DNA from 2 places in the Ligilactobacillus acidipiscis genome. Region 2 is predicted to be linked to the other one. Evidence: a T-box and tRNA genes for the amino acid it is inferred to sense, from the RefSeq annotation. Region 2 holds a T-box; the other holds one or more tRNA genes.

Region 1 (14,606 bases), 200 kb from region 2:
AAGCTAAATCAGACAACCAAATTGAAGCATTAATGGACAACCTAGGACAACAGGAAGACAACAAGCTCAAGTTTATTAACTTTAGATAACTTTTATACAAAAGAAAAGGGACTTTGTCAAATAGTGTTGATGGTCCATAGAACTCTATCTTTATGGTAGGGTTCTTTTTTTACTGCCATAGCTAGATTAAAGTGTTTGGGTTGGGAGGCAGGTGCGGGTCCGAAGCGTAGCGAAATGGGCCCGCACCTGCCTCCCACAGTGTTGACCTAAATTTTTTATCTTAGGCATGGATCAATTTGATGCGGATAAAGAAATGCCTTAAGTTACTGAATCCGTAACAGCTACGTTTAAGTTCTTTGATCTTGCGATTGATCCCCTCTAACGGCCCATTAGAGTAGTCATAGAGACAAGCGTTCCTGATCCCTAAGTAGTTCTTTTGAATGGTCCTCATGACGGTATCCATTTCAGTACCATTGGGACGGTAGTTCATAACTAATTGTTGTAAAGTAGCCCGATCGCGGTTGCGAATAAAGGTTAAGATCGTTTGATAGGTCTGATAGTTTTCTGCGAACTGTGGAAAATTCTTGAGTCCCAGATCGACCACATTTTGGGCAGTCGTGTATTCATTTAATCCCCGATAATATTTAACCTGGGAGGTCTCAAGTTGATTTTCAGCTAAGTGGAATAAGCGCCAGTTGCTTTTTAAAACTTTATAGTTGCGGTCGTGGTGGTCGTTGATCCCTTTTAAAACACGCAGCCGTTCATGGTCAAGTGCCCGACCCGCTAACTGAACAATATGGAAACGGTCAAAGACGATCAGTGCGTTAGGAAAAAGACGACGGACGAAAGTCTGATACTGTGCATTCAGATCCATGGTCACCAGTTGAACTTTTTGACGCTCAGAAAGTGTATAAGTATTGGTGAAATACTCGCGGATCGTCTGCGAGAGACGATCTGGCAATAAGGCGACCAAATCATGTGTTTTTGCGTCAATGCAGATAAAAGAAAAGCAGTTCTTAGTTGAACGAAATTCGTCAAAGCTGAGAGCTGTCGGCAGCTCTTTGGGCGTTACTAAAGCCCGCTGATCCTTATACAAGATCCGTTGAACCGAGGAAGCTGAGATCCCCACGGCCTGGCTGATCGTCTTGACTGGCAGTGAGTTCTTAGCTAAAGTCGCGATTTCGTGGACTGCTTGGCGGGTGATCGAGTGCCGAGGCGGAGCGAGCTGCGTCTGCGCGCTAAAAGTATGGTGGCAAGTTCGGCACAGATAACGCTGTTTGCGCAGGTTCATGCGGAGCGGTTGTTCACCTAGGCTGGGCAGTTTCATCTTGGTCAGGCGGGTCCCATTCTGAACAAGATTCGTGGAACCACAATTAACACAGCGTTCGACGGGGTAAGTCAGCGTAGCTGAAAGCAGTTTTTCGTGAACTCCGGCCTGTGAAAAATCAGTACAAGCTGAAATTTTGATATTTGGGTCTTGGATATTGAGTAAATTTAGGATAGAATCAGTTTGGGACATCATTTATACCTCGCTTTGATTTGGTTTTATCGCTTTAATCGTAGCATATGAGGACAAATGATGTCCTTTTTTGTACAAAAATAGTGCTGATGAACGCTCATCAACACTAAAAAGTTTAGACCCAAAGAAAAACGCCTATTTCTAGGCGTTTACTACTGATAAAATGTATAAAAAATACCGGTGATCGGGGTCGAACCGATACTCCCTCAACGGGAACTGGATTTTGAGTCCAGCGCGTCTGCCAATTCCGCCACACCGGCATATCAACAAAAATAATTATACTATATGTTAGCGCCTAAAGCAACTAAAGGCGGTAACCGGATTTGAACCGGTGATGAAGGTTTTGCAGACCTCTGCCTTACCACTTGGCTATACCGCCATTCTAAAGGAACAAACCCTTATTGGGATAGCTGGATTCGAACCAGCGCATGTGGGAGTCAAAGTCCCATGCCTTACCACTTGGCTATACCCCAATAATAAGGGCGGTAGGTGGGGGTCGAACCCACGCGTGCCGGAGCCACAATCCGGTGTGTTAACCACTTCACCACTACCGCCATAACTGGCAGGGATAGCAGGAATCGAACCCGCATCGACGGTTTTGGAGACCGTTGTTCTGCCCTTGAACTATATCCCTATAAATTGATGGAAGGGAGTGGATTCGAACCACCGAACCCGAAGGAGCGGATTTACAGTCCGCCGCGTTTAGCCAGACTTCGCTACCCTTCCATAATGGCGCGGGACGGAATCGAACCGCCGACACATGGAGCTTCAATCCATTGCTCTACCGACTGAGCTACCGAGCCATTTACATCAATTTTAAATGAATAAGATGAAATCTTATCCTAACGGTCCTAGCCGGATTTGAACCGGCGATCTCCTGCGTGACAGGCAGGCGTGATAAACCCCTACACCATAGGACCGAATTATTTATGGAGGATACAGGGCTCGAACCTGTGACCCTCTGCTTGTAAGGCAGACGCTCTCCCAACTGAGCTAATCCTCCAATATGACCCGTACGGGATTTGAACCCATGTTACCGCCGTGAAAGGGCGGTGTCTTAACCACTTGACCAACGGGTCATTTATCTACGGAGAGCAAGGGATTCGAACCCTTGAAGGAGGGCATGCCCCCTTACATGATTTCCAATCATGCTCCTTAAGCCACTCGGACAGCTCTCCATCAATAAAAACTCCGGCAGGCGGACTCGAACCGTCGACACCCTGATTAACAGTCAGATGCTCTACCAACTGAGCTATGCCGGAATAACAAAAACAAAGCGCGGCAGCTACCTACCCTCACAGGGGGCGATCCCCCAACTACTCTTGGCGTGACGAAGCTTAACTGCTGTGTTCGGCATGGGAACAGGTGTAGCCTTCGTGCTATCGCCACCGCACTTGTGTTTTTTTTCTTTGAGAGATCCGTTCCCTCAAAACTGACTAACATTCATTTCTCACTGCTTTTATCTCACCGAGCCCACACACGCGACTCGTTGGTTAAGTCCTCGACCGATTAGTAATGGTCCGCTCCATGCCTCACGGCACTTCCACTTCCATCCTATCTACCTGATCATCTCTCAGGGGTCTTACTTCCATAAAGGAATGGGAAATCTGATCTTGAGGCGAGTTTCGCACTTAGATGCTTTCAGCGTTTATCTCATCCACACTTAGCTACCCAGCGCTGCCTTGGGCAAGACAACTGGTACACCAGCGGTGTGTCCATCCCGGTCCTCTCGTACTAAGGACAGATCCTCGCAAATTTCCTACGCCCGCGACGGATAGGGACCGAACTGTCTCACGACGTTCTGAACCCAGCTCGCGTACCGCTTTAATGGGCGAACAGCCCAACCCTTGGGACCGACTACAGCCCCAGGATGCGATGAGCCGACATCGAGGTGCCAAACCTCCCCGTCGATGTGGACTCTTGGGGGAGATAAGCCTGTTATCCCCAGGGTAGCTTTTATCCGTTGAGCGATGGCCCTTCCATACGGAACCACCGGATCACTAAGCCCGACTTTCGTCCCTGCTCGACTTGTAAGTCTCACAGTCAAGCTCCCTTCTGCCTTTACACTCTGCGAATGATTTCCAACCATTCTGAGGGAACCTTTGGGCGCCTCCGTTACCTTTTGGGAGGCGACCGCCCCAGTCAAACTGCCTACCAGACACTGTCTCCCGCCGGGATCAACCGGCGCGGGTTAGAGTGTTCATACAACGAGGGTAGTATCCCACCACTGCCTCCAACGAGACTAGCGTCCCGTTTTCTACGGCTCCTACCTATCCTGTACAAGTTGCACGAACACCCAATATCAAGCTACAGTAAAGCTCCATGGGGTCTTTCCGTCCTGTCGCGGGTAACCCGCATCTTCACGGGTATTATAATTTCACCGAGTCTCTCGTTGAGACAGTGCCCAGATCGTTACGCCTTTCGTGCGGGTCGGAACTTACCCGACAAGGAATTTCGCTACCTTAGGACCGTTATAGTTACGGCCGCCGTTTACTGGGGCTTCGATTCTGAGCTTCGCTTGCGCTAACTCATCCTCTTAACCTTCCAGCACCGGGCAGGCGTCAGCCCCTATACGTCATCTTACGATTTTGCAGAAACCTGTGTTTTTGATAAACAGTCGCCTGGGCCTATTCACTGCGGCTGGTCTGTCGACCAGCACCCCTTCTCCCGAAGTTACGGGGTCATTTTGCCGAGTTCCTTAACGAGAGTTCACTCGCTCACCTGAGGATACTCTCCTCGACTACCTGTGTCGGTTTGCGGTACGGGTGATCAGATCCTCACTAGAAGCTTTTCTCGGCAGTGTGACATGACTTCCTTCGCTACTTAAATTTCGCTCCCCATCACAGCTCATCTACCACCAAAACAAGCCTTTCACTCGTTTTGCGACTCGCTGCTTGGACGTGCAATTCCAGCTGCACGCTCCGTTAGCCTCCTGCGTCCCTCCATTGCTCAAACAGATCTGATCAGTACAGGAATCTCCACCTGTTGTCCATCGCCTACGCCTTGCGGCCTCGGCTTAGGTCCCGACTAACCCTGGGAGGACGAGCCTTCCCCAGGAAACCTTAGTCATACGGTGGGTCAGATTCTCACTGACCTTGCGCTACTCATACCGGCATTCTCACTTCTAAGCGCTCCACCGGTCCTGACGGTCCGGCTTCTTCGCCCTTAGAACGCTCTCCTACCACCCGACCTGACGGTCGGATCCACAATTTCGGTAATGTGTTTAGCCCCGTTACATTTTCGGCGCAGGATCACTCGACTAGTGAGCTATTACGCACTCTTTGAATGGTGGCTGCTTCTGAGCCAACATCCTAGTTGTCTGTGCGATCCCACATCCTTTTCCACTTAACACATATTTAGGGACCTTAATTGGTGGTCTGGGCTGTTTCCCTTTCGACTACGGATCTTATCACTCGCAGTCTGACTCCCGGAACAAGATCAGTGGCATTCGGAGTTTATCTGAATTCAGTAACCCAAGACGGGCCCCTAGTCCAAACAGTGCTCTACCTCCACGATCCTTAACTTCCGAGGCTAGCCCTAAAGCTATTTCGGAGAGAACCAGCTATCTCCAAGTTCGTTTGGAATTTCACCGCTACCCACACCTCATCCCAGCATTTTTCAACATACACGGGTTCGGTCCTCCGGTGCGTTTTACCGCACTTTCAACCTGGACATGGGTAGGTCACTTGGTTTCGGGTCTACGTCAACGTACTCGTGCGCCCTGTTCAGACTCGCTTTCGCTGCGGCTCCGGTCTTTCCACCTTAACCTGGCACGTTAACGTAACTCGCCGGTTCATTCTACAAAAGGCACGCCATCACCCCTTAACGGGCTCTGACTACTTGTAGGCACATGGTTTCAGGAACTGTTTCACTCCCCTCCCGGGGTGCTTTTCACCTTTCCCTCACGGTACTGGTCCACTATCGGTCACTAGGTAGTATTTAGCCTTGGGAGATGGTCCTCCCGGATTCCGACGGAGTTTCACGTGCTCCGCCGTACTCAGGATCCTGGACTGAGGAAAAACTGTTTCGCCTACGGGGCTGTCACCCTTTCTAGCCGGCCTTCCCAGGCCGTTTGGCTACAGTTTTTCTTGGTAACTCAAATGTCCAGTCCTACAACCCCAAGAAGCAAGCTTCTTGGTTTGGGCTGTTCCCCGTTCGCTCGCCGCTACTGAGGGAATCGAAATTTCTTTATTTTCCTGCAGGTACTTAGATGTTTCAGTTCCCTGCGTCTGTCTTCCACCGGCCTATGTATTCAGCCGGCGATAATAACTCGTTACAGTCATTGGGTTGCCCCATTCGGAGATCTCCGGGTCATTGCTTACTTACAGCTTCCCGAAGCATATCGCAGTTAGTCACGTCCTTCATCGACTCCTAGTGCCAAGGCATCCACCATGCGCCCTTCCTAACTTAACCTCTCATTTATCAAAGATAAATGGGTCATGAGTTTGCGTTTAATACTTAATAATTGAATTCTTGTTTGAAACTCTTTCAAACGCGGTGTTCTCGGTTTAATAAAATTATTGATCAAGAAATAAATGTTATTCAGTTTTCAAAGAACGGATCTGAGAGTAGACCTCTCAAAACCAAACAAAGTTTCATGTAACAAATCGTGTGAGTTTCCGTAATTTTCCTTAGAAAGGAGGTGATCCAGCCGCAGGTTCTCCTACGGCTACCTTGTTACGACTTCACCCCAATCATCTGTCCCACCTTAGACGGCTGGCTCCAAAATGGTTACCGCACCGGCTTTGGGTGTTACAAACTCTCATGGTGTGACGGGCGGTGTGTACAAGGCCCGGGAACGTATTCACCGCGGCATGCTGATCCGCGATTACTAGCGATTCCGACTTCACGTAGGCGAGTTGCAGCCTACGATCCGAACTGAGAACGACTTTCAGAGATTAGCTAAACCTCGCGGTCTCGCGACTCGTTGTATCGTCCATTGTAGCACGTGTGTAGCCCAGGTCATAAGGGGCATGATGACTTGACGTCATCCCCACCTTCCTCCGGTTTGTCACCGGCAGTCTCGCCAGAGTGCCCAACTGAATGCTGGCAACTGACAATAAGGGTTGCGCTCGTTGCGGGACTTAACCCAACATCTCACGACACGAGCTGACGACAGCCATGCACCACCTGTCATTTTGTCCCCGAAGGGAATTTCTGATCTCTCAGATGGTCAAAAGATGTCAAGACCTGGTAAGGTTCTTCGCGTTGCTTCGAATTAAACCACATGCTCCACCGCTTGTGCGGGCCCCCGTCAATTCCTTTGAGTTTCAATCTTGCGATCGTACTCCCCAGGCGGAATGCTTAGTGCGTTAGCTGCGGCACCGAAGGGCGGAAACCCTCCAACACCTAGCATTCATCGTTTACAGCGTGGACTACCAGGGTATCTAATCCTGTTCGCTCCCCACGCTTTCGAACCTCAGCGTCAGTTACAGACCAGAGAGCCGCTTTCGCCACTGGTGTTCTTCCATATATCTACGCATTTCACCGCTACACATGGAGTTCCACTCTCCTCTTCTGCACTCAAGTCTTCCAGTTTCCAATGCACTTCTCCGGTTAAGCCGAAGGCTTTCACATCAGACTTAAAAGACCGCCTGCGTTCCCTTTACGCCCAATAAATCCGGACAACGCTTGCCACCTACGTATTACCGCGGCTGCTGGCACGTAGTTAGCCGTGACTTGCTGGTCAGATACCGTCAGCGCGATAACAGTTACTTTATCACGTGTTCTTCTCTGACAACAGTATTTTACGATCCGAAGACCTTCTTCATACACGCGGCGTTGCTCCATCAGACTTGCGTCCATTGTGGAAGATTCCCTACTGCTGCCTCCCGTAGGAGTTTGGGCCGTGTCTCAGTCCCAATGTGGCCGATCAACCTCTCAGTTCGGCTACGTATCATCACCTTGGTAAGCCGTTACCTTACCAACTAGTTAATACGCCGCGGGCTCATCCAAAAGCGACAGCTGACGCCGTCTTTGCCCGGCCGACCATGCGGTCAGCCGGTTGATGCGGTATTAGCACCTGTTTCCAAGTGTTATCCCCCACTTTTGGGCAGATTGCCCACGTGTTACTCACCCGTTCGCCACTCGCACTTTAACTGCTGAGTGCAAGCACTCAGTGGCTAAAGATTGCGTTCGACTTGCATGTATTAGGCACGCCGCCAGCGTTCGTCCTGAGCCAGGATCAAACTCTCATTTTAAAGTTTGTGACTCATAAATTTTACTAGCGAATTGACTTCGCAAATGTTGTTTGCACTTATCATTAAGATAAGCGACCTCACACATTTGATTTGTCGAAACTTTGTTCAGTTTTCAAAGATCTACTTGTCATTTCACAACAAAGTATATTTTATCATTGTTTGAAACAATTGTCAAACATTTATTTCAATCTTTATTATGAAAAAATTGTAAGTGTCTTACTTAATTACTAAAATATCAATAATACTCTAGAATAAGTAAAATCGACAACTTAAACATTATACAATGTCGATTGCGACGCTGTCAACAACAAATTTCAAAGAAATTCAAACTGCCACAGCGCCTTAGCGACAAATACTATCTTAGCAACATTTCGAGACTTCGTCAATAACTTTTTTGCATTTCTAAATTTAAATTTATTGATGCTAACAAAAAAACCGGAAATCTAAAATAATGTTTGTCTTTTGCTGTCCTAGGTATTTAAAAACGGAAAAATGTTCTTTTTTACTGTAAATGATCCGTAACACTCCACTGCTAAAAATTAAATAATCAATATTTCGTTGACTATTATTTAAAAGCAGACCCACCAGATCGTTCATCAAAAAGTTTGTCTCTGACTTATTAGCCATCTCAAGGACAGCATAAAGCGGCTAAAAACTATTTGATCAATTCGTTAACAGACTCTCAAAACCATGAATTCAGATAACTGCTACGGATCAGCCAGTACACATAATCTTCCTCCGCCAATTTCTTGCAATAAAAAAAACGTCTCTTGTGCAGCCGAACGGCAACAAAAAAACAGCCCCCAAATAAGTAAGGGACTGTTAAAAAAAATCTATTTTATTTATTGTCATCATCTTTTAATTCAGGAGCATCAGTTTCATACAGATCTTGAGTGGACTTTCCGCCATTTTGATCTATCAAACTAGATTTCTTCTCACGACGTGCCTTCTTCAATGCTTTGATCCCGTCTGAATATTTATATTTATACTGCGATTTATCCACTTTGTTAAAGTCCTGTGGCGTGTAGAAACGTAATAAATCCCCAGTTGTGATCTTGTCAGACATTGACAGCGACTTATCAGTATGATCTTGTTGCTCTTTTAAAATCTGCTTTTGCTGGGCAGTCAGCTTCTTAGTGTCTATCTTCTTACCCTGGTTATCATAAACCTTACTGCCAAGTTTACTTAAATCAGGAGAAACAAAGTCCCCGTTCCGGAAAGCAACTGTCTGATTTCTATTAGTCGACAGCAGATCATTGCCTAGTTGAATAGTATCATCATCTTTAATACCCAAAAGGTCCATTAACGTCGGCATCACGTCGATCTCACCGCCGTATGTATGATTGACCCCACCTTGCAAATTATTAGAATGGATCATAAACGGAACTTTCTCTAACATCGCTAAGTCGTATTTAGAGACAGACTTCTTACCTAAAAGCTTTGCCAATGCTTTTGGATGATTATTGGAAATACCATAGTGATCACCATAAGCAACGATCATCGAATCATCATACAAGCCTGACTTCTTGAGATAATTAATGAATTCGCCAAACGCTTGATCTAGATAATGAGCAGTTTGAACGTAGCCATCAACGGTTTTGTCACCAGTCTTGGTCTTAGCGATCGATTGATTCTGCTTATCCAAATCATATGGGTAATGGTTAGTAACAGTAATGATCTTAGCATAAAACGGCTGCGGCAACTGCTCGAGATACTTAGCAGACTGCTTCAGAAAAATCTTATCTTTCATCCCATAGCCATTATTATAATCATCTTTATCATCGAAATAAGCCGAGTCAAAAAAGTACTGATAGCCCCATGACTTATAGGTATTATCACGATTCCAAAAACTACCCACATCGCCATGCATTGAAGCTGTTGCATATCCTCTTTGATCTAAAAACGCTGGTAAAGCCTGGTAGGTATTAGAAGAACCGTAAGATGTCATACTAGAACCAGAAGGCAAACCATATAAAGAAGTTTCTAACATCGTTTCCGCATCAGATGTTTTACCTTGACCAACCTGATTAAAGAAATTATCAAAAGACATGGTATGTTGATCCGCATAGAACCGGTTGATATTCGGTGTCACTTCTTCGCCATCAGATTTGTAATTTATCAAGAATTGCTGGAAACTTTCCAGATGGAAAATAAAGACATTTTTGCCTTTTTCTTTGCCATAATACGACACATTCGGCTGCGAACGATTTTTGTTGACGAAATCCAAGACCTTGTCCACATCACTACTATTGGCATTTTTTCTAGTAGATGTTTGCTGATGCGTTTGATAAGCTGAATATCCGGCAAAAAAATCAACGCCTAAGTACTTGACAATATAGTTATTATCAAAAGTTCGGGTCAATAATTGCGAACGGTCGCCTTCTGCCAAGCTCAAGTTGATCCCAAATAAAACAATGGCAATAACTGAAGTAATGGCACCATAACGTCTCTTAGGACGGGACTGATCAGGCTGGATCACCTTAAACGACATCATCAATATCAGGATCACAACATCCAAGAATAACAAAAAGTCAGTCGGATGAATGATCTCTAAAATACTAGAACCCAGATTATTTGAAACGGAGCTAGAAGATTTAATAATACCAAATGATAAGAAATCTGAGAACTCACGATAATATAATGTATTAGCGAATAGCCAAGTGGATTGGATCAGACTCACAATGATCTCGATCCAATAAGACTTTTTGCCGCCAAAATATAAACCAATACCTATCAAAAGTAATCCAACAGGAAGCGGATTTAATAACAGCAAAAATTGCTGCATTGTGTTATTAACACCTAAAGTAAAGTTATTTTGATAAGCAAGGTATGTTTTAAGCCAGAATAAAAAAAGGACTAGCCAGAAAAAACCTGCTCTGTTACTTAAAACTTGCCGTGTTTTTTTAAAAAACGAATTCATTTTACAAAATTCCTCCAAATTAAAAACTTGCCTGCTGACAAGTATAAAGGATTAATAAAAAAGAAAAACTGAAAATACAATATCTTCAGTTTAACTTAATAATCAATAATCAAGCAAGTCGTAAATTTCTATTGCAGCTAGATCAATGTTATCGAATTGAAATTTTTGTTTGGTACTGATCTCTTCTAATTCAAAGGCGTTTGCTTTCGGGTCGTAAGTAACTACACCACGTTCTTCCCCTTCTTTTTCAAAACGTCTTGAAACTACTTCATCATCGGCACTCTTGATCATTGCATCCAAGCGCGAAATAATCGCAACTAATTGTGAATTTTCCATGACAAACCCCTTTTCCACTCTTTAAAACTGCTAAATAGGTACCAGACAAAACTATCTGATATATCTATTACATACAAAAACGATAATAACATTTTCTTAAACAAAATAAAATTGAAATTCTTAAATTAGGTCGATTTGGCCTCTTTTTTTACTAGTACTTAACAAGCAGCAAAACCCAATCGTTCAAAAAAAGCCCCAGTTAAAAACTGAAGCTTGGAAGAACTCACTGCTTGATCCTATAAGGTTCCACAGCCAAACCGCCCATTCCCAAAAACATTCCTAAATAATATGTGATCAAACGCCAAAGTATCATTGCTAAGACGACTTTCCCATTTTGGGTCAAAAAGGTAGCAAAAATAACAGAAAAGCTAAACTCAGCGCCGCCTAATCCACCCGGTAATGGAAACAACGAAATAATCATTACGATCAAAATGTGCATACCAACGACCGTCAACGGATCAATATTAGTCACCCTTAAAGAAAGTAAAATAAAGTATGGGATGACATAGTAAAATAAAAGCTGTCCTAAAGTTAACAAACTGACCTTGACCAATGTAAGTGGATCATCGCGTAGGCTTAAACTTTCAAGGTAAAAATTATCGATTTTTTCGGTGAAATAAGCATTGTAACGCTGATAAGTCTCTGGTTTCGCCCACCACTTCACAGGTTTTAGGCAAACCCCAACAAGCTTTTTCGTAAAAGAATGCCAGTACATGATCATTAACAGCCCAGCAATTACAAAAAAATGAATTGAGAATCCAAAAATCACAAGGGCAGATAAAGCATGCAATTTTGCTGCTAAGTAATGAAATTGTGCTACCAAACTAATCAAAAAGCACACGACTATCATCGATTGATAAACCACGAATTTCATCAACATTTTAGAAGCTGCACGGCCCGCATCGATCCCAGACTGTAATAATGCGAACAGCTGCGCAGGCTGGCCACCGCTTTGAAAAGGGGTGATACCGTTAAATAATTGTTCGATCAATGGTACCCGAAAAGCATCTCGAAAGCGAAAGCCAGGATACTGCTTCTTTAATAACACATAGACGATCGCTCCCTCAAACAATAAGGAGATCAGCATACACAGCACTGCAAAGATCAACCAGTACCATCTCAGATCAGCAAGCTCATGTCTGATAATATGGAACGGTACATCTTTCATCGAATAGATAAAAATTCCCACACCTACTAGTATGACAACTAATAAGCTCAACTTATTTTTCCAATTCATCAGCGGCCCAACTTTGCTTGTCCTGTATAATATTCACGCCAAACTTCAGCCATATGATCTTCATTGTAATAAGCAGAAGCACGAACAGCTTTATCCTTCAACTCACCTAAAGCTTGTCGATCAGCCTTAAAGTGCTCAATTTTAGCTTTCATCTGGACGACATCAACAGCCGGTTCATAATAACCAGTTAAAATTGAATGATACAGCTCCAGATCACGTAACAATACTGGCACTTCACAACTAAAAGCTTCCAATACACTCATCGGGAACAATTCATTGTAAGAAGGCAACAAGAACAGATCGGCTAAATTATAGTACTCATTCATTTCCTGCCGTGCTACTATTCCCGGGAAAAATAAATTAGCTGGCGGATCATCGACGACCTTCTTGAGTTCGTTATATCCATCAGTCATCTTCCCGAAAGAAAAGCCGCCAACCCAGACGAATTGCACATCAGGTAATTGTTGCGCTAATTTAATAAAATCAAAAAGCCCCTTACGTGCCTGAACCTGACCGACCCCGATCACTGTAAATTTATGAGGATCTAAGCCATGTTTAGCACGCAGTTTATTTTTTTGCTCCTGCTTCAACGGATAAAATTCTTTTTTAGATACAAAATTAGGGATATAGGTGATCTTATTCTTAGCGATCCCATATGCAACTAATTTTGGAATAAACGACGGATTGACCACTACCAAAGCGTCCATCCTCTTATAAAAAGAAATCATATATGAATTAAAGACCTTGGCAGCCAATGCGGGCATTTGCAGACTGCCCTTCATCGTTTCCGGCAAAAAGTGAACGTAACCTACCTTCCGACCACTTTTCGGCGAAAATGTCGATAAGTAAAACTGCGGGTCGATCGTGTGATAATGACTAACGTCAGCACTGCCAAAACGATTAACGATCAAGTTTATCTCGGTCGGATAATGTTTTTCCAATAAATCGATCAATTCAGAGTAAGCGCTGCCCACTCCTTGTCCGTCGACTTTAGCCGCGGACGAATACATACGGATTGTTAACATGTTGATCGCTCCTACACAAAACTTTAAATACTTTCTCTTGAACGACTCGCTTGAGCCTCAGCAAAGAAAGTAAAACTATCCTGATAAAACTGCATGATCTGTTCGCCAAAATTTTCTGCCGAAATACTGGCAATTTTTTCCTCGCGAAACCTTTGATCATTAAACTTGGCCGGTTCATTCAAATATTTGACCACTTCTTGGACAAATTGCACTGGGGTTTCAAAAATAGTCCCAATATTTAAGTTATCCAACAAATCATCTGTATATGGGCCACTAGCAGCAACAACTTTTAAACCGGCAGCAATGGCTTCGATAAAAGTTAATCCCTGTGATTCTGAAATAGAAGTAGAAACAAAGAGATCTGCCATATGATAATAAGCAGGTACATCATCGTGATCGATCTCTCCAGTAAAAATGATTTTGTCAGTCAAACCCATCTGCGCAACTTGTTGACTTAGTTGGTCCTTAGCTGGACCATCACCGCAAATCATCAATTTCACTCCTGGGACTTGTTTTTGGATCTCAGGGAATGCATCAATCAACCGATCAATATCCTTTTCATAGGCGACTCGACTCAACGTTAACATTAAAGGCGTCTTCGAAGAAATATCATATTTTTCCCGTAACTTCGTATTTTTTGGCCCAGAAAATTTTCTGACATCTACTCCTGTGGGAATAACCGAAATCGGCTCTTTGACACCATAACCGGTCAAAGTATCCAAGACACGGGTACTAGGTGCGACTATTCCCGCCATGTGCTCGCAATAAGTTTTACTGAGCTGTTTAACATGCGAAGGCCGTAAAACTTTGCCTTTCATCACATAATGTAAATAATCCTCATACATCGTATGGTAAGTATGCACGCATGGGATCTTCAAATTTTTAGCAACAAACTTGCCGATCATTCCCATTGAAAATTCTGTCTGTGTGTGAACCAGATCCAAGTTGAGCTCTTTGGCGATCTCATACGCTTGAAAAAGACCACGGACAGCGATCCTGCGATCCGTAAACGAAATGAAAGGAAGACTCGTAAATCGAAAAACATTTCTTTCAAAAACGTTTTGATCGACCTTAGGGTCCGTTGTTGTAAAAATGTACACATTATTCCCCAAACTCTCTAGTTGTTCACGCAATGTTTTGATCGAAGTCGCAACACCGCTGACTTGCGGATAATATGTATCTGTAAATATACCTATATTCACGGTGATCCCCCTTAGTCTGAATAATAGTCAAGTATCATTATATTGTTTTCGACAACTATAAGCAACTAAATGCCTGTTAACACAATCTTTTCTTAAACAATTTATTTTAAAAACGACAAAGCTGATTATACAGTCTTCCACTTACTTGTCAAACTGTTTACAACAAA
Region 2 (14,606 bases):
GACTGAGTATTGTTCGGCCAATGAACGTTCATCAGGCAAACGCATTGAGGAAAATTCCCCTGCGAAAATTTTTTTCTTCAGATCTGCGATGATCTGTTTATATACGAGTTCGGCCATGACAGTCTCCTTTGAATAATTAGGTGAGCAAGTCAGGTTCAAGATAAGGTATTGCAAGAGCAGCAAAATGCTTCTGGAAATCCGAAATTATCTTACTCATCTATACTTTAGTTTGCCACAAGTCTGTGATTTGAACAAGGATATGTGATCAAAAATTTACCGATCAGGAGGTTAAGAACTGTTTAATTAAGCAAAGCCTGGTCAGTTGTGCGGCTGAAAGGTGTAAATAAATTGTGAGCGGCAAATAATTACAGATTTTGTTAAATCTTCGTCAAGAGAAGTTTTATTTGTACTAAATATGCATATAATTAAGGTACAATAACTAAGATGGTTGGTGTAAAAGATGCGGTTATCAATAATATTAATTATCTTGCTGCTTTGCTTAGTTGGTTTACTGATGGTGGTCAGTGCTGCAGGAATGAAAGAGGAAGACGCTTTTGCTGTGAGGTTGCTACTTTATGCGTTGGGACTTATTTGCATAGCAATTGGGTTATATGTCTTATTTAAAATATATTTACCGCAACACTCTGCTTTGTCATTGTTTGTGCCACAGCATTTTATTTAAATGTCACTTTAAACGTGTCTTAAGGTATAATTAAAACTAAATTGAATTACGAGGAGATCCGCTGATGAAAAAAGTAGACCATGAACAACCACAAGCTCCACGCTTTACAGAATTTTTGACTAAACAGTTTGATATTTTCCAACAAAAACAACAAGTTTTTATTGAATATCTTAATGTTCCGCAACCGTTGAGTGCCTGCATTCAAGAGATCGCTCATGCTGCGGGAATGTTTGCCGCTATGGACTTGCTGGCTAAGGCGCAAGACCGGATCGATACTAATGGGACTTTTACATTAAATGATGAAGATACTCATGAGATCGATCTTTTGCATGATCGGTTATTAGATTTTATTTCTAAACAGGTTTTTGCAAATTTTGATGAACGTTTGATCGATCTGTGGCCAGATGAATATGGCGATTTGATCGAAGATGGGTATAATGGTGGGCTTGAAGCAATTTTGAATCAAGGATAGTCTGGCTGATACAGGCAGACTTTAAGAGCAGTGATGCTCTTTTTATGATAAAATTAAGCGAACTAACGTTTGAAAAAAAGGACTGGAGGAAACGAAATGCGTTTTTTACATACAGCAGATTGGCATATTGGCAAGAAACTACACGGTTTTGACTTGCTTGCCGAACAAAAAGACGCTTTTTGCCAAATTAAGCAAATTGCTGCCGCACAAAACGTCGATGCGATCGTGATCGCAGGTGATCTGTATGATCGAGCAGTTGCGAGTGAAGATTCTGTCGCTGTACTAAATAAGATGCTCAAAGAGTTGAATTTAGAGGAAAAGTATCCCTTATTGGCGATCAGCGGTAATCACGACTCGGCGATCCGTTTAGAAACAGGCAGTGAGTGGTATACGGCTACAGAATTTTACCTCAAGACCAAATTTTCTGATGCCTTTGAGCCGGTCACATTGAATGATACACAATTTTTTATGCTGCCTTATTTTCAACCACAGATGGCGCGCAATTATTTTCAAGATGAGTCGCTTAAAAATTTGCCGGAGATCATGGAAAAAGTCGCAGCAGCAATGGTTCAAGAGTTTGATCCGACGAAAAAACATGTTCTGATCGCGCATTTTTTTGCTGCGGGCAGTTCACATACAGATTCAGAAACGATGTTAGAGGTTGGCGGCTTGAACCCAGTCCCGGTCGATCTTTTAGAGGAGTTTGACTATGTTGCTTTAGGACATTTGCATGACAAAAATGCTCTGAAGCACCCTTTTATCCATTATGCAGGTTCGCCTGTTAAATTCTCAATTAGTGAAGCAGAAACACAAAAGGGTGTGTGGATCGTTGATACTGACCCCTATCAGGCGAAGTGGATCCCGTTAAAGCCTCTGAATGATATTCATGTTTTGGAAAATTCTTTTGCTGAATTAACAGACCCTAAACTTTACCGTGCGATCCCCGCAGATGATTACGTCGCGGTGCGTTTAACAGACCGGGCAGTGATCGATGATATCATGAATAAATTACGACATTATTATCCACGGATAATTAGTTTGTCACGGGTAAATGGGCGGGAGAGCCTGATAGCTGATGAAAATAATGGCGGTCAGGTCAATTTAGATCCACTCGAGTTGTTTGAGAGTTTTTTTGAAAAAATGACCGATGAAAAGCCGACCCAGCTGCAAGAGCAGATCGTGCAGGAAAGTTTTGAAGAACTGCAGAAAGGGGATACTTATGAAACCAATTAAACTCCGTATGCAAAACTTTGGGCCGTATGTGGATGAGACCGTTGATTTTGGCGATTTTTTCGATGCGCCGGTTTTTTTGATCAGTGGGAAAACAGGAACAGGCAAAACAACGATTTTTGATGCCATGTGTTTTGCCTTGTTTGGGCGCACGTCCGGCGGTGAACGTGATGCCGAAGAAATGAGATCTGATTTTGCGAGTGATCAAGAACTGACCGAAGTTAGCTTTATATTCGAAGATCATAAAAAAAGTTATCAGATCACTCGTTCACCCAAGCAAACAGTTGCTTCTAGACGGGGTAATGGTCAGACTGTTCGGGCTGCTAAGGTTTCTTTGATCTATCAAGATCCGACTGGTGAAAAACGCGAGATCGACAAGATCAATCAAGCTAATCAGTTTATCAATAATTTATTGAATCTTACTGCGGAACAGTTTTCGCAGATCGTATTACTGCCACAAGGTCAATTTCGGAATTTTTTAGCGGCTGACAGTAATGATAAAGAAACCGTGTTGCGGGAATTATTCGGCACGGAATTTTATCAGCGCTTTGTGGAAAACATCAAGGATCGGACCAAAGAAAGAAGAAACGCTGCCAAACAGCAGCTTGATCACTTGCATGACCTGCAAAAGGTAGCTAATTTTGATGAGCCGGAAAAAGTGGATCCAGAACAACCAGTATTAGATTGGTTAGATTTATTGGCTGCACAGCTCAAGTTACAAAACGAACAGCTCAACAAATACAAGGCCGAAAATGATGTTAACGAGCGAAAGAAAACACAACTGGATCGTTTGTATCAAGCACAGCAGAGTTTGTTAGCTGATCAACAGAAACTGGTTCAATATCAGCAAGAAGCCAAAAAACTTCAGGAAAAAGAAGCAGAGATCACAAAGTTAAAGAAACATGTCCAAGATTTGGAATGGGCTGATCAACAGCAGGGGACTTTGAAAGACCTGACCGATTCTGCTGCTCAACAAATCAAGTTGAAGGCTGAACAAGAAAACGGAAAACAGCGGCAAGGTGAACTAAAAAGTGCCCTGGCAGAAATTGAACAAAAACAATCTATGATCAAGGCTAATGAGCCGCAAATTCTTGCATTTCAGGGTAAGGTTGAAAGGCTAAAAGATAAAGTCAACCTGTATCAAGAGGTAGAAAGACTCCATCAGCAGCAAAGACGTATTGCGACCCAAGTTAAGCTTGCGCAAGAAAAAGTCGCAAACGCCCAAAAAGAGTTGACTGAAAGCAAGCAAAAACAACAAGAACTAACGAAAAAATTGGAGACTTATGCTGACTTACACCAGCAAGCACTTCAACTACAAGAACAAAAACAACGAGTTCATAATTTCGAACAACATTTACAAGAGCTGCAACAGTCTATTTATAAAAAAGAACAGACCACACAGCAGATCGCGGACTTAAAAAAAGAACTCACTGAGTTACGGTTGGCGGCCAAGGCTGCCCAGGACAAATATAATGAGATGGATTCTCAATATGCAGCAGATCAAATAGTGCTCTTGGCGGCTCGGTTAAAACCGGGCACACCTTGTCCTTTGTGCGGGTCGACTGAACATCCGCATCCGGCTGCAAATGTTGCAGTTGCAAAACCTGTGACAAAACAACAGGTCCAAACGGCACAAAAAGAGGCCCAACAAGCTGCTGCAGCTGTTAATACTAAGTGGGGGACTCTTGAAGCCCGCAGTAATTATGTGGACCAACAAAGTAAAGAAATTCAGACACAACAAGAAAAATTAGCTGATAATTTGTCATTAGCGGCTGATTCAAGTTTGGATAAAGTGGTTCAAGCGATAGAAGAAAAGCGTAAGCAGTTAGAGCAAGACGGTCAAAAACAAGAAAAACGCCAGGCCGAAAATGACGCGATGACAACGCAATTGGCTTCATTGCAAGTAGAGCAGCCGCAAATAGAGACTAAAGGCAAAGCTGCTGCTGAAAAATACACTCAGTTACAGATCACTAAGGAAAAATTGCAAACTGAGTGTGAGCAAAAACAGGCGCAACTCCCGCCAGAATATGCCTCCAGTCGGGAACTCAAATCGCAGTTGGATTCCTGGCAAGAAAAGATCAGTGCTCATCAGCACGAAAAAGAACAGGTGCAACAGCAGCTGTCTTCGTTAAATGAACAGTTGGCTGGAGTAGAGTCTGGGTTTAGAGAACGGGCAAAACAACAAGCTGAAGCAATTGAGAAACATGAAAATGCACGTCAAAAGCTGGTCCAAGCCTGTCTTGCCTATAATGAGCAGATGGATCTAAGGAAGCTCACAGCTTTAAACAGTGAATTAAGTACGCTAAGTCAGCTCAGAGATCAGATCCAAGGCTACCAGCAAGAAGTTACTATCAATCAAACTACACAAAAGCAGTTGAAACAGCGGATCGCAGGCCAACCGCAGCCGCAAATCGCTGAAACCAAAAAAGAAATTCAGCAGTTGCAAGTCAAGCAAGACGAGTTATTTCAAAAGCGGAGTTTGGTCAATCATCGGTTTAACCAAAACAAGGAAACGTATCAACATGTCAGTGAGATCTGGCAGCAATATCAAAATGAATTGGAACAAGATCAACAATGGAATCAATTGGCCGATGTTGTTTCTGGTAAAGGCAAGTTGAAATTAAATATTGAAAGATATGTCTTACAAAGCTACTTTAAGCAGGTCTTAGAGGTCGCTAACCAGCGTTTCGCTGAATTGACTGGCGGCCGCTATAGCTTTTGCTTGGATAAAAAGACCGGCAGTTATGCTTCAAATACCGGATTAGAGCTTGATATTTATGATGATAATGCCGGGAAGATCCGTTCAGTTCATACTTTATCCGGCGGTGAAAGTTTTATCGCGGCTTTATGTTTGGCTTTGGCTTTGGGCGAAGTTGTTTCTGCTCAGGCTGGCGGTGTGAGTGTAGAAGCACTATTCGTTGATGAAGGTTTTGGTTCGTTAGACACTGATAGTTTACAGGTTGCTTTGGACGCTTTGAGGGCGATCGAAGGTGAAAATCGCTTGATCGGGATCATTAGTCATGTTACTGAGCTGCGGACAGAGATCCCTGACCAATTGCATGTTTTGTCGGATAATGGCCGGTCAGTCATCAAATATGAACATGAATTTGAGCAGTGAGTTGAAGTGAAATTTTGTAGTATAAAAGGGATCAGTTATGGAGTATAAAACGCATTTAGTATCAACGGTGGTCGTAGGCTTGCCGGTTATGGCAAGTGGCGGACAAGTGGATGTATTGAATATGGGGATGCTGGTATTAGGAAGTTTACTTCCGGATATCGATCATCCGCAATCATTTTTAGGAAAAAGAAATAAAATCGCGAGCGGCCTGACCAATAAGGCATTTGGGCACCGCAAGGCCACTCATTCTTTGGCGGCTTTAGTGCTTGTTTATTGGTTAATGAGCGTGATTGCCGCGCACTATTTGACCAGTCGTGGGATCTATACTCCTTTTTGGCTGACGTTTGGTTATTTATGTCATTTATTAGAAGACAGTTTTTCACGGGATGGTGTTAATTGGTTGTGGCCTAAAAAAAGGAAGGCTATACACGGAGCTCACCAGGTGGTTTTTTATAAGACCGGCGGTTTAGGCGAGTATCTGGTTTTGGGGTTGATGATCTGTTTGCTGGTGATCGAGATCCGCTTGTTGTGGATCGGTCAACTCGACCGTTTGTTGGCTGGCAAGTATCTTACTAACTTGCAAACCTGGCTTTTTTCACTTGACCAGTTTTTACCTTTTATTAAGTGAGAACGTATTTGTTAAAATTTGACTGTGTTTTTTGATAGATTTTTCTTTTTAACTGGTGCTACAATAACAATGTAGTAGGAGTTTTATAAAAATTACAAATACGAAAAATTTTAACAATGAGAAGGGGGCGTAGTTTATGCTCAGAAACCAGGAAATGTTGGTCACTGCAGCTGAAAATCTCAAAGAACACGGTATCAAGAATACACCGCAACGTCAGGCGATTTTAGCTTATTTGATGACTTCGCATGAGCATCCGTCAATTGAAATGATATATGAGCATGTTCGTCAAAGCGGCTTTAGCGTCAGCTTGGCGACTGTTTATAATACGCTTGAATTATTACAAGCTAATAAATTGATCACTGAAGTTGCTCCGGATAATGATGGGCATATGCGCTATGATTATTTGGACAAGCCTCATTATCATGTGATCTGTGTTTCTTGTAATAAGATCGTTGATGTGTTTGATGATTCGTTTAAACAGTTGGAAAAGAAAGCGGCGGTTGAAACAGGTTATCAGATTTATAATAGTCAATATGAAGTTTATGGTCTTTGTCCGGCATGTCAAGCAAAGCAACAAGCAGCGCATGAGTAAAAGACTATTGACTTTTTAGACATGATAGCATAGGATAATTTTAATAATGCAATGAAGTAACGCAGTAGAGTCTTAGGCACTAGTCAAGAGAGCTGATGGTTGCTGGAAATCAGCCTATCCTAAGAACTTGAATTACATTATGGAGCAAGATTCGGTTGATCCCGTTACAGATAGTTAAGGTGACTGCAGCAGTGCAGTAATCTGGGTGGTAACGCGGAAAATTTCGTCCCTGATGTCTTTGAGACATTGGGGGCTTTTTTTGTTTTCAAAAGCCGATGTGGTGATCACTTGGTTCAGCCGACCAAACTAAGGATGGCAATTTGACGTTTTTGGTTTGCAAACAATTGAGCCCATATAGTTAGTATTGATAGAAGCAGAGAGGATGGTAGAATATTGGAAAATATTATTGATGAATTAAGATGGCGTGGAGCTATCAATCAAGTCACAGATGAAGAAGGATTGTACAAACTAGTTAACGATAAGTCGGTTGGCTTATACTGTGGGACAGATCCTACTGGGGATAGTTTGCATATTGGTCATTTGATCCCTTTTATGATGCTTAAAAGATTCCAGATGGCCGGTCATCGTGCTCACATCATTATTGGCGGAGGAACAGGTTCGATCGGCGATCCGTCTGGGCGTAACTCAGAGCGGACTTTGCAATCGATGGAAACTGTTCACCATAACGAAGAAGCTTTGACTGCTCAAATGAAGAAATTGTTTGGTGCTGATAACATTACTGTCGTTAATAATTACGAGTGGTTATCTAAAATCGACTTACTAAGTTTTTTGCGTGATTACGGCAAACTGTTCAACATCAATACAATGCTCAATAAAGAAGTAGTTGCAACTCGTTTGGAAGCCGGGATCTCATTTACTGAGTTTACTTATCAAATCTTGCAGTCCGTTGATTTCCATCATTTGTGGAAAGAACATGATGTGCAGTTGCAGATCGGTGGTGCTGATCAGTGGGGTAATATTACGAGCGGGATCGATCTGATCCATAAAATGGAAGGACAAGAAGCCCAGGCATACGGTTTAACGATCCCACTAATGGTCAAAGCTGATGGAACTAAGTTTGGTAAAACGGCTGGCGGCGCAGTTTGGCTAGATCCAAAGAAGACGACTCCATACGAATTTTATCAGTTCTGGTTGAATCAAGATGATCGTGACGTAGTGAAATACTTGAAGTACTTTACTTTCTTGTCACGCGCAGAGATCGATGAGTTGGCTGAAAAGGTCAAGACTCAACCTGAAAAACGAGAAGCGCAACGTAGGTTAGCTGAAGAAGTAACAGAGTTTGTGCATGGCAAAGACGCTGTTGAACAAGCTGAACGTATTTCGCAGGCACTATTCTCAGGTGATGTTAAGGCTTTGACTGCTGATGATATTGAACAAGGCTTTAAAAATATGCCTTCAGTCGAATGTTCCAGTGAACCGACAAATATTATAGAATGGCTAGTGGATACCGGCATTGAGAAATCTAAACGGCAAGCACGTGAAGATGTCAATAACGGTGCGATCCGGATCAACGGAGATCGTATCAGAGACCTTGAACATGTGATCGATCCAGCGGCTATGTTTGATGGTCGTTTTGTTATAGCTAGACGTGGAAAGAAGCGTTATTTCTTAGCTAATGTTAAGTAAAACCTTAAGTAGATCCGTTTGATCGAAGTAGGGCTCTACTCTTACATAGTTTCTTTTGTTGCAATTTGTAATGAAGTTACGTAAGAGCAGGGCTCTTTTTGTGTTTATATGGTGTGTGATCGGTGCTCTTTAAATTAAAATATAGGTTGAGGGTGCAGTCTTATGTGCTGAGGATAGTTAATTTGTTTTATGGTTGCCGGCAGTTGATCATTGTTATTAGTCGTAAATTTTTAAAAATTTTTTGCATTTTTTAAAGTCGAATTATAGGAAAAAGCAAGGCTATTTCGACTTAAAACTTTATATTTTTTGAAATATTATAGTTTTAAGTTCGTGAATCGAAGAAATTTTGTTATTTTGAATAACTTTAATAAAAAAATGGCAGTTGACGTATTAAGAATTAGCTTGTATATTTATATATGCTGATTGATTAGTTATTAAGTTTCTGATTTTTCTTCACGTTCAGCAAATATTCAATTAAATTTTTTTAAAATTATTGTTGACATTTTTGCTCAGCGTGGTAAACTAATAAAGTTGTCATTTCGGCAACACAGCAAGTAATAATCAAGTGGATCTTTGAAAACTGAACAAAGTTTCGACAAATCAAATGTGTGAGGTCGCTTATCTTAACGATAAGTGCAAACAACATTTGCGAAGTCAATTCGCTAGTAAAATTTATGAGTCACAAACTTTAAAATGAGAGTTTGATCCTGGCTCAGGACGAACGCTGGCGGCGTGCCTAATACATGCAAGTCGAACGCAATCTTTTAACAATGAGTGCTTGCACTCAGCGTTTTAAGTGCGAGTGGCGAACGGGTGAGTAACACGTGGGCAATCTGCCCAAAAGTGGGGGATAACACTTGGAAACAGGTGCTAATACCGCATCAACCGGCTGACCGCATGGTCGGCCGGGCAAAGACGGCGTCAGCTGTCGCTTTTGGATGAGCCCGCGGCGTATTAACTAGTTGGTAAGGTAACGGCTTACCAAGGTGATGATACGTAGCCGAACTGAGAGGTTGATCGGCCACATTGGGACTGAGACACGGCCCAAACTCCTACGGGAGGCAGCAGTAGGGAATCTTCCACAATGGACGCAAGTCTGATGGAGCAACGCCGCGTGTATGAAGAAGGTCTTCGGATCGTAAAATACTGTTGTCAGAGAAGAACACGTGATAGAGTAACTGCTATGACGCTGACGGTATCTGACCAGCAAGTCACGGCTAACTACGTGCCAGCAGCCGCGGTAATACGTAGGTGGCAAGCGTTGTCCGGATTTATTGGGCGTAAAGGGAACGCAGGCGGTCTTTTAAGTCTGATGTGAAAGCCTTCGGCTTAACCGGAGAAGTGCATTGGAAACTGGAAGACTTGAGTGCAGAAGAGGAGAGTGGAACTCCATGTGTAGCGGTGAAATGCGTAGATATATGGAAGAACACCAGTGGCGAAAGCGGCTCTCTGGTCTGTAACTGACGCTGAGGTTCGAAAGCGTGGGGAGCGAACAGGATTAGATACCCTGGTAGTCCACGCTGTAAACGATGAATGCTAGGTGTTGGAGGGTTTCCGCCCTTCGGTGCCGCAGCTAACGCACTAAGCATTCCGCCTGGGGAGTACGATCGCAAGATTGAAACTCAAAGGAATTGACGGGGGCCCGCACAAGCGGTGGAGCATGTGGTTTAATTCGAAGCAACGCGAAGAACCTTACCAGGTCTTGACATCTTTTGACCATCTGAGAGATCAGAATTCCCTTCGGGGACAAAATGACAGGTGGTGCATGGCTGTCGTCAGCTCGTGTCGTGAGATGTTGGGTTAAGTCCCGCAACGAGCGCAACCCTTATTGTCAGTTGCCAGCATTCAGTTGGGCACTCTGGCGAGACTGCCGGTGACAAACCGGAGGAAGGTGGGGATGACGTCAAGTCATCATGCCCCTTATGACCTGGGCTACACACGTGCTACAATGGACGATACAACGAGTCGCGAGACCGCGAGGTTTAGCTAATCTCTGAAAGTCGTTCTCAGTTCGGATCGTAGGCTGCAACTCGCCTACGTGAAGTCGGAATCGCTAGTAATCGCGGATCAGCATGCCGCGGTGAATACGTTCCCGGGCCTTGTACACACCGCCCGTCACACCATGAGAGTTTGTAACACCCAAAGCCGGTGCGGTAACCATTTTGGAGCCAGCCGTCTAAGGTGGGACAGATGATTGGGGTGAAGTCGTAACAAGGTAGCCGTAGGAGAACCTGCGGCTGGATCACCTCCTTTCTAAGGAAAATTACGGAAACTCACACGATTTGTTACATGAAACTTTGTTTGGTTTTGAGAGGTCTACTCTCAATCCATAAATCAATAATTTATGGGCCTATAGCTCAGCTGGTTTAGAGCGCACGCCTGATAAGCGTGAGGTCGATGGTTCGAGTCCATTTAGGCCCATTTGTGATGGGGGTTTAGCTCAGCTGGGAGAGCACCTGCTTTGCAAGCAGGAGGTCAGCGGTTCGATCCCGCTAACCTCCATTGATGACGTTAGTCATCATGGATCCGTTCTTTGAAAACTGAATAACATTTATTTCTTGATCAATAATTTTATTAAACCGAGAACACCGCGTTTGAAAGAGTTTCAAACAAGAATTCAATTATTAAGTATTAAACGCAAACTCATGACCCATTTATCTTTGATAAATGAGAGGTTAAGTTAGGAAGGGCGCATGGTGGATGCCTTGGCACTAGGAGTCGATGAAGGACGTGACTAACTGCGATATGCTTCGGGAAGCTGTAAGTAAGCAATGACCCGGAGATCTCCGAATGGGGCAACCCAATGACTGTAACGAGTTATTATCGCCGGCTGAATACATAGGCCGGTGGAAGACAGACGCAGGGAACTGAAACATCTAAGTACCTGCAGGAAAATAAAGAAATTTCGATTCCCTCAGTAGCGGCGAGCGAACGGGGAACAGCCCAAACCAAGAAGCTTGCTTCTTGGGGTTGTAGGACTGGACATTTGAGTTACCAAGAAAAACTGTAGTCAAACGGCCTGGGAAGGCCGGCTAGAAAGGGTGACAGCCCCGTAGACGAAACAGTTTTTCCTCAGTCCAGGATCCTGAGTACGGCGGAGCACGTGAAACTCCGTCGGAATCCGGGAGGACCATCTCCCAAGGCTAAATACTACCTAGTGACCGATAGTGGACCAGTACCGTGAGGGAAAGGTGAAAAGCACCCCGGGAGGGGAGTGAAACAGTTCCTGAAACCATGTGCCTACAAGTAGTCAGAGCCCGTTAAGGGGTGATGGCGTGCCTTTTGTAGAATGAACCGGCGAGTTACGTTAACGTGCCAGGTTAAGGTGGAAAGACCGGAGCCGCAGCGAAAGCGAGTCTGAACAGGGCGCACGAGTACGTTGACGTAGACCCGAAACCAAGTGACCTACCCATGTCCAGGTTGAAAGTGCGGTAAAACGCACCGGAGGACCGAACCCGTGTATGTTGAAAAATGCTGGGATGAGGTGTGGGTAGCGGTGAAATTCCAAACGAACTTGGAGATAGCTGGTTCTCTCCGAAATAGCTTTAGGGCTAGCCTCGGAAGTTAAGGATCGTGGAGGTAGAGCACTGTTTGGACTAGGGGCCCGTCTTGGGTTACTGAATTCAGATAAACTCCGAATGCCACTGATCTTGTTCCGGGAGTCAGACTGCGAGTGATAAGATCCGTAGTCGAAAGGGAAACAGCCCAGACCACCAATTAAGGTCCCTAAATATGTGTTAAGTGGAAAAGGATGTGGGATCGCACAGACAACTAGGATGTTGGCTCAGAAGCAGCCACCATTCAAAGAGTGCGTAATAGCTCACTAGTCGAGTGATCCTGCGCCGAAAATGTAACGGGGCTAAACACATTACCGAAATTGTGGATCCGACCGTCAGGTCGGGTGGTAGGAGAGCGTTCTAAGGGCGAAGAAGCCGGACCGTCAGGACCGGTGGAGCGCTTAGAAGTGAGAATGCCGGTATGAGTAGCGCAAGGTCAGTGAGAATCTGACCCACCGTATGACTAAGGTTTCCTGGGGAAGGCTCGTCCTCCCAGGGTTAGTCGGGACCTAAGCCGAGGCCGCAAGGCGTAGGCGATGGACAACAGGTGGAGATTCCTGTACTGATCAGATCTGTTTGAGCAATGGAGGGACGCAGGAGGCTAACGGAGCGTGCAGCTGGAATTGCACGTCCAAGCAGCGAGTCGCAAAACGAGTGAAAGGCTTGTTTTGGTGGTAGATGAGCTGTGATGGGGAGCGAAATTTAAGTAGCGAAGGAAGTCATGTCACACTGCCGAGAAAAGCTTCTAGCGAGGATCTGATCACCCGTACCGCAAACCGACACAGGTAGTCGAGGAGAGTATCCTCAGGTGAGCGAGTGAACTCTCGTTAAGGAACTCGGCAAAATGACCCCGTAACTTCGGGAGAAGGGGTGCTGGTCGACAGACCAGCCGCAGTGAATAGGCCCAGGCGACTGTTTATCAAAAACACAGGTTTCTGCAAAATCGTAAGATGACGTATAGGGGCTGACGCCTGCCCGGTGCTGGAAGGTTAAGAGGATGAGTTAGCGCAAGCGAAGCTCAGAATCGAAGCCCCAGTAAACGGCGGCCGTAACTATAACGGTCCTAAGGTAGCGAAATTCCTTGTCGGGTAAGTTCCGACCCGCACGAAAGGCGTAACGATCTGGGCACTGTCTCAACGAGAGACTCGGTGAAATTATAATACCCGTGAAGATGCGGGTTACCCGCGACAGGACGGAAAGACCCCATGGAGCTTTACTGTAGCTTGATATTGGGTGTTCGTGCAACTTGTACAGGATAGGTAGGAGCCGTAGAAAACGGGACGCTAGTCTCGTTGGAGGCAGTGGTGGGATACTACCCTCGTTGTATGAACACTCTAACCCGCGCCGGTTGATCCCGGCGGGAGACAGTGTCTGGTAGGCAGTTTGACTGGGGCGGTCGCCTCCCAAAAGGTAACGGAGGCGCCCAAAGGTTCCCTCAGAATGGTTGGAAATCATTCGCAGAGTGTAAAGGCAGAAGGGAGCTTGACTGTGAGACTTACAAGTCGAGCAGGGACGAAAGTCGGGCTTAGTGATCCGGTGGTTCCGTATGGAAGGGCCATCGCTCAACGGATAAAAGCTACCCTGGGGATAACAGGCTTATCTCCCCCAAGAGTCCACATCGACGGGGAGGTTTGGCACCTCGATGTCGGCTCATCGCATCCTGGGGCTGTAGTCGGTCCCAAGGGTTGGGCTGTTCGCCCATTAAAGCGGTACGCGAGCTGGGTTCAGAACGTCGTGAGACAGTTCGGTCCCTATCCGTCGCGGGCGTAGGAAATTTGCGAGGATCTGTCCTTAGTACGAGAGGACCGGGATGGACACACCGCTGGTGTACCAGTTGTCTTGCCCAAGGCAGCGCTGGGTAGCTAAGTGTGGATGAGATAAACGCTGAAAGCATCTAAGTGCGAAACTCGCCTCAAGATCAGATTTCCCATTCCTTTATGGAAGTAAGACCCCTGAGAGATGATCAGGTAGATAGGATGGAAGTGGAAGTGCCGTGAGGCATGGAGCGGACCATTACTAATCGGTCGAGGACTTAACCAACGAGTCGCGTGAGTGGGCTCGGTCAGATAAAAGCAGCAAGAAATGAATGTTAGTCAGTTTTGAGGGAATGGATCTCTCAAAGAAAAAAACAGAAGTGCGGTGGCGATAGCACGAAGGCTACACCTGTTCCCATGCCGAACACAGCAGTTAAGCTTCGTCACGCCAAGAGTAGTTGGGGGATCGCCCCCTGTGAGGGTAGGTAGCTGCCGCGCTTTGTTTTTGGAGGATTAGCTCAGTTGGGAGAGCGTCTGCCTTACAAGCAGAGGGTCATAGGTTCGACCCCTGTATCCTCCATTTTTCTTGAGTCGTTAGCTCAGTTGGTAGAGCATCTGACTTTTAATCAGAGGGTCGACAGTTCGAGCCTGTCACGACTCATTGCTTTTTTTGCGGGTGTGGCGGAATTGGCAGACGCGCTAGATTTAGGTTCTAGTGTTTTTTAACGTGGGGGTTCGAATCCCTTCACCCGCACCATTTTAATGCCGACTTAGCTCAGTTGGTAGAGCATCTGATTTGTAATCAGAGGGTCGGGCGTTCGAATCGTCTAGTCGGCATATGCGGAAGTAGTTCAGTGGTAGAACATCACCTTGCCATGGTGGGGGTCGCGGGTTCGAATCCCGTCTTCCGCTTCGCTGGAATTTTC

What was found. The T-box of region 2 lies ahead of tyrS (tyrosine--tRNA ligase). A T-box ahead of a tRNA ligase gene usually reads a tRNA of that ligase, here a tRNA-Tyr.
Region 1: it has a tRNA-Tyr gene. The T-box ahead of tyrS (tyrosine--tRNA ligase) is inferred to sense a tRNA for this amino acid. The anticodon was not compared.

What each region holds. Positions count from the first base shown of each region.
Region 1 is NZ_LT630287.1:1,712,019-1,726,624, forward strand. Features, by position in the region: gene BQ5903_RS12260 (hypothetical protein) at 1-89, shown strand, start outside; gene BQ5903_RS07930 (ISL3 family transposase) at 281-1,522, opposite strand; tRNA gene BQ5903_RS07935 (tRNA-Leu) at 1,695-1,779, opposite strand; tRNA gene BQ5903_RS07940 (tRNA-Cys) at 1,828-1,898, opposite strand; tRNA gene BQ5903_RS07945 (tRNA-Gln) at 1,921-1,992, opposite strand; tRNA gene BQ5903_RS07950 (tRNA-His) at 2,001-2,073, opposite strand; tRNA gene BQ5903_RS07955 (tRNA-Trp) at 2,080-2,153, opposite strand; tRNA gene BQ5903_RS07960 (tRNA-Tyr) at 2,163-2,245, opposite strand; tRNA gene BQ5903_RS07965 (tRNA-Phe) at 2,250-2,322, opposite strand; tRNA gene BQ5903_RS07970 (tRNA-Asp) at 2,366-2,439, opposite strand; tRNA gene BQ5903_RS07975 (tRNA-Val) at 2,450-2,522, opposite strand; tRNA gene BQ5903_RS07980 (tRNA-Glu) at 2,527-2,598, opposite strand; tRNA gene BQ5903_RS07985 (tRNA-Ser) at 2,608-2,697, opposite strand; tRNA gene BQ5903_RS07990 (tRNA-Asn) at 2,709-2,781, opposite strand; rRNA gene rrf (5S ribosomal RNA) at 2,796-2,912, opposite strand; rRNA gene BQ5903_RS08000 (23S ribosomal RNA) at 3,009-5,932, opposite strand; rRNA gene BQ5903_RS08005 (16S ribosomal RNA) at 6,155-7,719, opposite strand; gene BQ5903_RS08010 (LTA synthase family protein) at 8,558-10,639, opposite strand; gene BQ5903_RS08015 (YkuJ family protein) at 10,742-10,975, opposite strand; gene BQ5903_RS08020 (lysylphosphatidylglycerol synthase transmembrane domain-containing protein) at 11,199-12,212, opposite strand; gene BQ5903_RS08025 (glycosyltransferase family 4 protein) at 12,212-13,237, opposite strand; gene BQ5903_RS08030 (glycosyltransferase family 4 protein) at 13,261-14,439, opposite strand.
Region 2 is NZ_LT630287.1:1,916,825-1,931,430, reverse strand. Features, by position in the region: gene BQ5903_RS09035 (GntR family transcriptional regulator) at 1-117, opposite strand, end outside; gene BQ5903_RS09030 (hypothetical protein) at 747-1,154, shown strand; gene BQ5903_RS09025 (exonuclease SbcCD subunit D) at 1,251-2,387, shown strand; gene BQ5903_RS09020 (AAA family ATPase) at 2,374-5,502, shown strand; gene BQ5903_RS09015 (metal-dependent hydrolase) at 5,540-6,130, shown strand; gene BQ5903_RS09010 (Fur family transcriptional regulator) at 6,267-6,722, shown strand; T-box leader at 6,765-6,956, shown strand; gene tyrS (tyrosine--tRNA ligase) at 7,116-8,369, shown strand; rRNA gene BQ5903_RS09000 (16S ribosomal RNA) at 9,059-10,622, shown strand; tRNA gene BQ5903_RS08995 (tRNA-Ile) at 10,716-10,790, shown strand; tRNA gene BQ5903_RS08990 (tRNA-Ala) at 10,799-10,871, shown strand; rRNA gene BQ5903_RS08985 (23S ribosomal RNA) at 11,043-13,966, shown strand; rRNA gene rrf (5S ribosomal RNA) at 14,062-14,178, shown strand; tRNA gene BQ5903_RS08975 (tRNA-Val) at 14,188-14,260, shown strand; tRNA gene BQ5903_RS08970 (tRNA-Lys) at 14,269-14,341, shown strand; tRNA gene BQ5903_RS08965 (tRNA-Leu) at 14,353-14,437, shown strand; tRNA gene BQ5903_RS08960 (tRNA-Thr) at 14,445-14,517, shown strand; tRNA gene BQ5903_RS08955 (tRNA-Gly) at 14,521-14,592, shown strand.